DNA from 4 places in the Rhizobium sp. BK275 genome. Region 3 is predicted to be linked to each of the others. Evidence: predicted binding sites of a transcription regulator. Region 3 holds the regulator's gene; each other region holds the start of a gene.
What was found. Region 3 encodes LexA, which represses DNA repair genes until DNA is damaged. Its sites were predicted from a motif close to TGTTCNNNNTGTGTTCNG; they were not measured.
Positions count from the first base shown of each region.

Region 1: FHT82_RS07225 (YifB family Mg chelatase-like AAA ATPase) is a predicted target of LexA. The motif match lies at 1,132-1,149, and genes of this name have one in related genera.
Region 2: FHT82_RS07680 (DNA recombination protein RmuC) is a predicted target of LexA. The motif match lies at 902-919, and genes of this name have one in related genera.
Region 4: FHT82_RS07065 (2'-5' RNA ligase family protein) is a predicted target of LexA. The motif match lies at 913-930, and genes of this name have one in related genera.

Region 1 is NZ_JACHZL010000002.1:268,209-270,411, reverse strand. It holds gene FHT82_RS07225 (YifB family Mg chelatase-like AAA ATPase) at 1-1,070, opposite strand, end outside; gene gshB (glutathione synthase) at 1,336-2,203, opposite strand, start outside.
Region 2 is NZ_JACHZL010000002.1:362,473-364,675, reverse strand. It holds gene FHT82_RS07685 (globin-coupled sensor protein) at 1-758, opposite strand, end outside; gene FHT82_RS07680 (DNA recombination protein RmuC) at 951-2,174, shown strand.
Region 3 is NZ_JACHZL010000003.1:112,222-114,424, forward strand. It holds gene FHT82_RS10370 (VOC family protein) at 1-271, opposite strand, end outside; gene lexA (transcriptional repressor LexA) at 467-1,189, shown strand; gene FHT82_RS10380 (ComEC/Rec2 family competence protein) at 1,170-2,203, opposite strand, start outside.
Region 4 is NZ_JACHZL010000002.1:239,112-241,314, reverse strand. It holds gene FHT82_RS07070 (ParA family protein) at 108-827, shown strand; gene FHT82_RS07065 (2'-5' RNA ligase family protein) at 1,089-1,610, shown strand; gene FHT82_RS07060 (succinylglutamate desuccinylase/aspartoacylase family protein) at 1,680-2,203, shown strand, end outside.

The DNA.
Region 1 (2,203 bases), on a different contig from region 3:
TGGCCTGGCTCGCCCGCCATGCCGCAACGGCAGGGATTCATGGCCGCAATGAGCTGAATCCGCGCCGGATAGGAGACCCGGTGATTGGCGCGTGCGATGACGCATTCGCCGCTTTCCAGAGGCTGACGCAGGGCATCGAGCGCCTGCGGCGTAAATTCCGGAAACTCGTCGAGGAAAAGCACGCCGTGATGGGCAAGCGAAGCCTCGCCCGGCCGGGCGCGCAAGCCGCCGCCGATGAGGGCCGCCATGGTCGCCGAATGATGCGGCGTGCGAAACGGCCTGCGATCCGAGAGCTTGCCGCCGGAAAGCTGGCCGGCGATGGAATGGATCATCGAGACTTCCAGCAATTCCGCAGCCGAAAGCGGCGGCAGGATGGAGGGCAGCCTCGACGCCAGCATCGACTTGCCGGAGCCGGGCGGTCCAACCATCAACAGATTGTGGCCGCCGGCGGCCGCCACTTCCAGCGCCCGCTTGGCGCTTTCCTGCCCCTTGATCTCGGCGAGATCGGGAAGGTTGGCAGCATTGGGGCGAATGGATGGCTCCGGGCGTGAGAGTATCTGCGTGCCGCGGAAGTGATTGGCGAGTGCGATCAGGCTGCGCGGCGCCAGAATGTCGACCCCGGAACCCGCCCACGCGGCCTCAGAGCCGCTTTCAGCCGGGCAGATCAGCCCCTTTCCGCTTGCATTGGCGCCGATTGCAGCCGGCAGCGCACCGGCGATCGCGGCGATCGTGCCGTCAAGGTTGAGTTCACCGACGACGACATAGTCGGACAAAGCATCCGCCGGAATGGCACCGAGTGCAGCCATCAGGCCGAGGGCGATAGGCAAATCGAAATGGCTGCCCTCTTTGGGAAGATCGGCTGGCGCAAGATTGACCGTCACGCGTTTTGCCGGCAGCGCCAGGCCGGAGGCATGCAAGGCCGCCTGCACCCGCTCGCGGCTTTCCGCAACCGCCTTGTCCGGCAGGCCGACGATCTGGATTCCCATCTTGCCGGGAGCGACCATCACCTGGACCTCGACCGGCACACCTTCAATGCCCTGAAACGCAACCGTGCTGACGCGTGCGACCATGCCCTGCCCCGAAACCTCTACACCCCGACCTATGAAGGCGGTCACAATCTGGCATGGAATTTGGAATAAAACAAGAACGATGAGCGAACGAATTCAGCTACCCGCTGCAATCAGATTGCGATTGGTTGTAAAGCCGGAACGAAGGCGATCAAAGGCGGAACACTTGGAGCATTTCCGTTAGTCGTCGAATCGCGGAAATGCCCTATCCCTTTGTTTCTATACAACTCCGGACGTAAAACTGCCGCACGGTTTTGCTGGAGTTGCTCTAGCCGCGCTTGCGCTCGATGGCATCCCATAACAGGCTTGCGATATCGGCGCCGCCGAACTTCTTCACCTCGCGGATGCCGGTCGGCGAGGTCACGTTGATTTCGGTCATATAGTCGCCGATCACGTCGATGCCAACGAGCAGGAAGCCGCGTTCGCGCAAAGCGGGGCCGATGCGCTCGCAGATTTCCTTTTCACGCGCCGTCAGTTCGGTCGGCTCGGCGCGGCCGCCGACATGCATGTTGGAGCGGCTGTCATGCTCGGCCGGGACGCGATTGATGGCGCCGGCAAATTCGCCGTCGACGAGGATGATGCGCTTGTCGCCCTTGCGCACGTCAGGCAGGTATTGCTGGGCGATGAAGGGCTCGCGGAAGAGCTGGCCGAACATTTCGAGCAGTGAGGACAGGTTGCGGTCATCCCTGGTGGAATGGAAGACGCCGGCGCCGCCATTGCCATAAAGCGGCTTCAGGATGATGTCGCCCATCTCGTCGCGGAAGCGACGGATCTCGCCCGGATCCTTGGTGATCAGCGTCTTCGGCATCAGGTCGGAAAATTCGGTGACGAAGATCTTTTCCGGCGAGTTGCGCACCCAGGCCGGATCGTTGACGACGAGCGTCTTCGGGTGGATTCGTTCAAGCAGATGCGTCGCGGTGATGTAGGCCATGTCGAAGGGCGGGTCCTGGCGCAGCAGAACGACATCCATGGTCGAGAGGTCGACGCGTTCGGGCGCACCGAGCTCATAGTAATCACCCTTGACGTCGCGCAGCACCATCGGCTCGACGGAAGCATAGAGCTTGCCTTCGCGGAAGCTCAGGCGTTCGGGTGTGTAGTGGAAGAGATTGTAGCCACGCGCCTGCGCTTCGAGGCTC
Region 2 (2,203 bases), on a different contig from region 3:
TTGGACATCACATCGGCACCTTCGAGAATGTAGCTGGAGGTCGCGCGGACGGAAGTGAAAGAATCACGAAGGGCGCTGACAGCCCTGTTATAATCCTCTGCCATCTCACGAAAATTACCGGGCAGATCCGAGGGAAGCGTTGCTTCGAGATCGCCGCGCGACAGCGCTTCGAGGCCGCAGCGCAGATGTTCCAGCGCCAGCGCCTGATCGGCTTCGGAGCGGGCACGTTCTTGTTCCAGCGCGTGGCGTTTTTCCTCGAGCGCCTGGAGATAGACGGAGATGGAATAATCCATGTCGAGCATCGCCGCCTTGATGACGGCAGTCAGCTTTTCGGCGAGCGCCTTTCCCTGCTGGCGGGCAAAGAGCGATGGCCACTGCTTTTCCATCAGGCCGCGGACGAGCTCCGACATGACAAGCGCATAACCGCCGATATACCAGCGCGGCTCCAGGCCGATGCGGGCATGGGTGCGGCCGACGGCCGTGACGCCGCTCACATAGCGCTCGTCGAAATTGCCGCCAGAAAGATTGCCCCAATGCTCCTGCTGACGCTTCTTGGCGTGGCCCATATGAGCCCTGTCGGAGAAAAAGCCTGCGACAGCCGGGGTCTTTGCAAGCTTGCCGTAAAATTTGTCTAGTGCGCCGCCGAGAAGCTCCGAGATCGCCGGCCGCAGCTCCCGCAGGTTCTTGCGCGCCTCATCGTCAAGCTCAATGAAGTCAAGGCGCTGCCTGAGGGCATTGTCGGTCTGCTGGGGAGTCATGGACGATCTCTATCTGGCGCGAATGCGGAGGGGATAACGACGCCAGATTTGGCGAATATGGTTGAGCAATCGTTAAACGCATCGCTAATTTTTCTTCTGTTACAGCGAAGTAGCTGGATAGCACTGAAAAGGCCAGCGTGGACTGTTCACGTTTTGATCTGGATATCGCCGGCCATTTTGTTATGGTGTGGTATGACCATGACACCCGACTCACTCACCATTTCCCTGCCCATACTGAGCCCTGGCGTGCTTGCGCTCGCTGGCGGTGCGCTCGCCGTCATCATTCTCGTGACGATCGTGTTTGCGCTGCGCAGCGCCGGCATTCGTCGCGAAGAGGCAGAAGAGGCCAATCTTCGCGCTGCAGAAAGCGAAGCGCGCATGGCCGAACTTCTGAAAATTCAGGCCGAGATGCAGGGGCGCATCTCGACCATGACGGAAGTCTTTGGTGCACGGCAGGCCGAGCTCAATCAGGCGATCAATCAGCGGCTCGACGGCATGTCGCAACGCATGAACTCGACGCTGACCGAGCAGACCAAATCGACGCATGACAACCTGCAGAAGCTGCAGGAGCGCCTGGCGGTGATCGATGTCGCCCAGAACAATATCCAGACGCTCGCCAAGGATGTCGTCGGGCTGCAGGCCATTCTTTCCAACAAGCAGACGCGCGGAGCCTTCGGCCAGTCCCGCATGGAAACGATCGTCGCCGATGGCCTGCCTATGGGCGCCTATGCCTTCCAGCAGACGCTTTCCAACGGCTCGCGACCGGACTGCACGATCCGAATGCCGAACGGAGCACCGCCGCTCGTCATCGATGCCAAATTTCCGCTCGAAGCGTGGAACGCGATCCGCGATGCAGGCGGACCGGATGCGGGCAAGCTTGCCGCCCAGCAGTTTCGCCGAGACATGGAAGTCCATATCAAGGATATTTCCGAGAAATATCTGATCCAGGGAGAGACGCAGGACACGGCTTTCCTCTTCGTTCCCTCGGAATCGATCTTCGCTGAAATTCACGAGAATTTCGAGGCGATCGTGCAGAAGGCTCACCGCGCACGTGTCGTCATCGTCTCGCCTTCGCTCTTGATGCTGTCAATCCAGGTCATCCAGGCCGTTCTGAAAGACCAGCGCATGCGGGCACAGGCGCACGTCATCCAGGGCGAAGTCGCCCTCCTCATGGACGATCTCGGCCGGCTCGACGAACGCGTGCGCAAGCTGCAAGGACATTTTTCCCAGACGCAGCGCGACGTGGACCAGATCATTACCTCGGCGGACAAGCTCACCAAGCGCGGCGCGAAGATCGAGGCGCTGGAATTTGAAGCGAGTGGTGACGGCAAACAGGCGCAGGTGAGTGAGCCGCCGGCGAAATCTGTCGAAAGCAGGACCGGACTGCTTAAGCTCAGGGTGGTTGACGAGGAGTGATCCCTTCGGCAGTGTCGCGCCCGAAGCAA
Region 3 (2,203 bases):
CCTCGCTGCCGCAGCGGAAGCGGAAAGCCTGATTGCGGGCGGTGAAGACATTGCCCTCACGCGCCGTCTCCTCGCTCTCCTCCACACTCGCGACACCCAATGGCTCAAGATAGGTTTTGTCAGTAAAGAAAACGCAGGCATTTTCCGTGCCGAAGGGATGGCGGGCATCAGGGGCTACGGTGAAACCAAGCTTGCCCAGCCTTTCGCGGGCAAGATCGATATCGGTAACCGGCAAAACGAGATGATCGATCGGAAGCATGTCCTGGGTCATCGGCTACTCTCCAGCATTGCCAGGATGATGTGCTTCAGCAGGCGTTACGAAGCAAGGCCGGGCAGGCTTTCCCGCGATAAAAATAAAATTCTCAGCAGAATGAACAGAAGTTTTACGAAAATTTAGCCACTTGCGGAACACATATGGAACATATAGTGTCTGTTCTGGATTTGTTTCAAGACTGGGGTATACGCCATGCTCACGCGCAAACAACAGGAACTTCTTCTTTTCATTCATGAAAGGATGAAGGAGTCAGGCGTTCCGCCGTCTTTCGACGAGATGAAGGATGCCCTGGATCTGGCCTCAAAATCCGGCATCCACCGGCTGATCACAGCGCTCGAAGAACGCGGCTTCATTCGCCGGCTTCCGAACCGGGCACGCGCGCTCGAAGTCATCAAGTTGCCGGAAGCCTACAGCCCGAGCCTGCAGCCTCGGCGCGGCTTTTCGCCGAGCGTCATCGAGGGCAGCCTCGGCAAGCCTCAGCCGGCGGCTCCCGCTCCGGCAAAGTCTGCACCTGCTGCCGACAACGGCAATTCGATTTCTGTGCCGGTCATGGGGCGCATCGCCGCCGGTGTACCGATCTCGGCAATCCAGAACAATACGCACGACATCAACGTTCCCGCCGACATGCTGGGCTCGGGTGAGCATTATGCACTCGAGGTTCGCGGCGACTCGATGATCGAAGCCGGCATCTTCGATGGCGACACGGTCATCATCCGCAACGGCAGCACCGCCAATCCCGGTGATATTGTGGTGGCACTCGTCGACGAGGAGGAAGCGACGCTCAAGCGTTTTCGCCGCAAGGGCGCATCGATTGCACTCGAGGCAGCAAACCCCGCTTATGAGACCCGCATTTTCCCGCCGGATCGCGTCAAGGTCCAGGGCAAGCTCGTCGGCCTCATTCGCCGCTATCACTGACCGGTGACGTACTGGCGTCTGCGAAACTGTCGCTGCGCCAGTCATAGGCACGGTGGCGCATCCAGGGCCGCCGCAACGTGTCGAATGCAGTTGTGATCTCAATCCCCTTATCGGTAAAACGAAGTTCGACGGAGCCTGTTCTGCGTAGTGTCTCGCCAGTAAAGAGCAATGCGCCGGAACGACAATGGTCAAACCGCAAACGGACAGGGGTAACGACGATATCGGCCGTATCGCAGGCCGGCCCGAGATAGGCTGCATTGTCGATGACCGTCAGTTTCTTTCCATTTCGGAGCAAGGCAGTGCACCAGGCGCCCTTCTGGCAGGAGAAGCGCGATGGCAAGCTCGCGGCGGCATGTCTTATCGCTGCTCTGGCTTCGTCCTGCTGATCCCGTGATAGCTGCAGCCGTTTACCTTCAGGCGCAGTGGGGACATTGACAGCCTGGAGCATGACCGGCTTTCGATGTTCTTCCATGGCAAGCGCCCGCTGCCATTGTTCGAAGATGAAGGCAGGCGGCTTTTCGCGGTTCGAAGCTATTGCCTCTCCATCGACAACAGCGACCAGGCCGCCATCTTCGGCGATGGTGATGTCGGGCATCGCCTCGATCGGAAGCAACGCGACGGCAAGCGTGGAAACCGCAACGATTGCCGTTCCGACGTGCCGCAGTCTGGTTCTGAGCAGGGTCAGCAGCAGAAACCCGAAGACGGCTGTCGGGAAGTACCAGCCGGGCAAACGGCCCACATCGATATTGCCACCCCAGCTCGATACCGTCTTTGCGATTTTTATCACCAGATCGAGCCCGAAGCCTGCGACCTGCCACACCGGGCCATCGAGGCCAAAGGGCATCAGCAGCATCGCCAGCATACCGGCCGGCATGACGATGAAGGAAATGACCGGCATGGCCGCGAGATTTGCCGGCAGGCCGTAGGCAGTCAACCGGTGAAAATGCTCGATCGAAAACAACGCGGTCGAGAAACCGCCGATCAACGAGGTCAGGAAAATGCCGCCGAAGAAGC
Region 4 (2,203 bases), on a different contig from region 3:
GCTGTTTGACCTTTTCACCTCATCACTGTGAAAGCCGCTGTTCCTTAAAGCCCGAGACGCGCCTCCCAGGGATGATCGCCGCCAACTCATCAACCCGAGGTAAGTCGATGCCAATCATTACATTTGCGAATACGAAAGGGGGCGCCGGCAAGACGACGGTCGCTCTCGTTCTTGCCACAGAACTGGCTCGCCGTGGCCATCGCGTTTCCGTTCTGGATGCCGATCCGCAGCAATGGGCCAGCCGCTGGCACTGTCTGTCCGGTGAAGCAGCCGAATTCGCCGTGATCTCCAATGTCGCGGAAGATACGATCGAACAGCAGATCAAGGATCTCAAGAAGCGCGGCGGTTATATCATCGTCGACCTGCCGGCCGGCATGAGCCCGTTGATGGCGAAGGCCATCGGCTTTTCCGATCATGTGATGGTTCCGGTGCAGGGCTGCGCCATGGATGCCGTCGGCGGCGCGCAGGTGCTGGAGATCATGAAGCAGCTTGCTTCCCAGCACGATATCCGCATCCCGCATTCGGTCGTGCTGACCCGCATCAGCTCGATCATCACCACGCGTGCGCTCTTGGCCGTCAAGGGACTGCTAGCACAGCAGCAGGTGAACGTCATCGATACGGCACTGATCGAACGCGCCGCATACCGCGACATGTTCGTCTCCGGCGGCAGCCTCTATACGATGGATCCTGCCCGCGTCAGCAACCTCGACAAGGCACAGGGCAATGCTCGCATGCTGGCGGATGACATTCTTCGTCTCGTGCCGCCGAAGGCCGCGCGCGCCAAGTCTTCCAAGAAGGCAACTGACGTCGTCAAGAACGCTGCTTAAGACGTGCAGTCCCCCGTTCATTCGATGTTGCAAACGGCTGCCTTTCGGTAGCCGTTTGTGTTTCGAGCATAACGTTTGCGATAAATGTTCTTGTTTTGTTCTTTACAAAAAGATCAACTTCGGTAAGCTCCTCCTTGTACAACAAGGAGGCGGGCGATGCAGTCCGTAGTTCAAATGCCTCATTTTCCACTCGATCCGAATGGCTCAGGTCTCCGGAAGAAATCCAGTCCCGTTGGGGAACGTCACCACAGATTGTTCTTCATGCTTCGCCCGACCATCGAAGCGGCATCCGAAGCGCTGGAGATCGCTCAAGCCCGTCGCTACGCCCATTCGCTGACCGGACCTTCGCGGCCCCGCGAGCTGCTTCATGTCACGCTGAATGGCATCGGCGCTTACCGCAGGCTACCACAGGATATCGTGTTCGGCGCAGAACAGGTTGCCGCGACAGTGCGCGCCCGGCCGTTCGATCTCGTGCTCGATGAAGTCATGAGCTTCAGCCATCCAGGCGAACCGCAGGCCTTCGTCATCTCCAGCAGGCGGGAAAACGAGGCGCTGCAGGATCTTCGTCGCCAAATCCAGGAGGGCTTATACGAGGCTGGATTGCCCTATAACCTCGGTGGCCATCTGACGCCGCACATGACGCTCCTCTACGATCGCAAGACCGTTCTGCCTGAAAAGCTTAACCGGCCAGTGCAGTGGAATATTCGCGAATTCCTGCTGATCCATAGCATCTATGGAAAGAGCGAGCACAACGTCGTCGGCCGTTGGCCGCTGCTCGGCTGAGCCGCGCTTGCGCCTTGGATGGGGATTCGCATAAGACTTCCCACCCAATACGAAATGCGGAGCAAGACAGTGGACGTTTCAGAGATCATCATCCCCGGCGATACGCCCGGCATCGAATGGCGGCTGCCGGTCATGCGTTTCAAGGGAAATGATCCTGCCGCGCCCAAGGTCTATATCCAGGCCGCACTGCACGCGAACGAACTGCCGGGAACGGCGCTGGCGCATTTCCTCTGCGGTAAGCTGCGGCAGGCCGAAAGCGAAGGGCGGATCACCGGCGATATCGCGCTCGTGCCCCAGGCAAACCCGATCGGAGCGGCACAATCGCATTTCGGCGAACTGCAAGGCAGGTTCGATCTCGGTTCGAGGACCAACTTCAACCGCGACTTTCCGCTGATCTCCGTCCGTGACCGGCCAGAACTCATTGACGAGCTTGATAAATATCCGGCTGCCGATCGCCTGAAGCGGGAGCTGATCCATATGGCGCTCGGCGCCAATCTGGTGATCGACCTGCATTGCGACGATGAATCGCTGCAGTACGCCTATATCGACGAAGCCTTCTGGCCGGAAGCGGCAGATCTTGCGAGCGCGCTCGA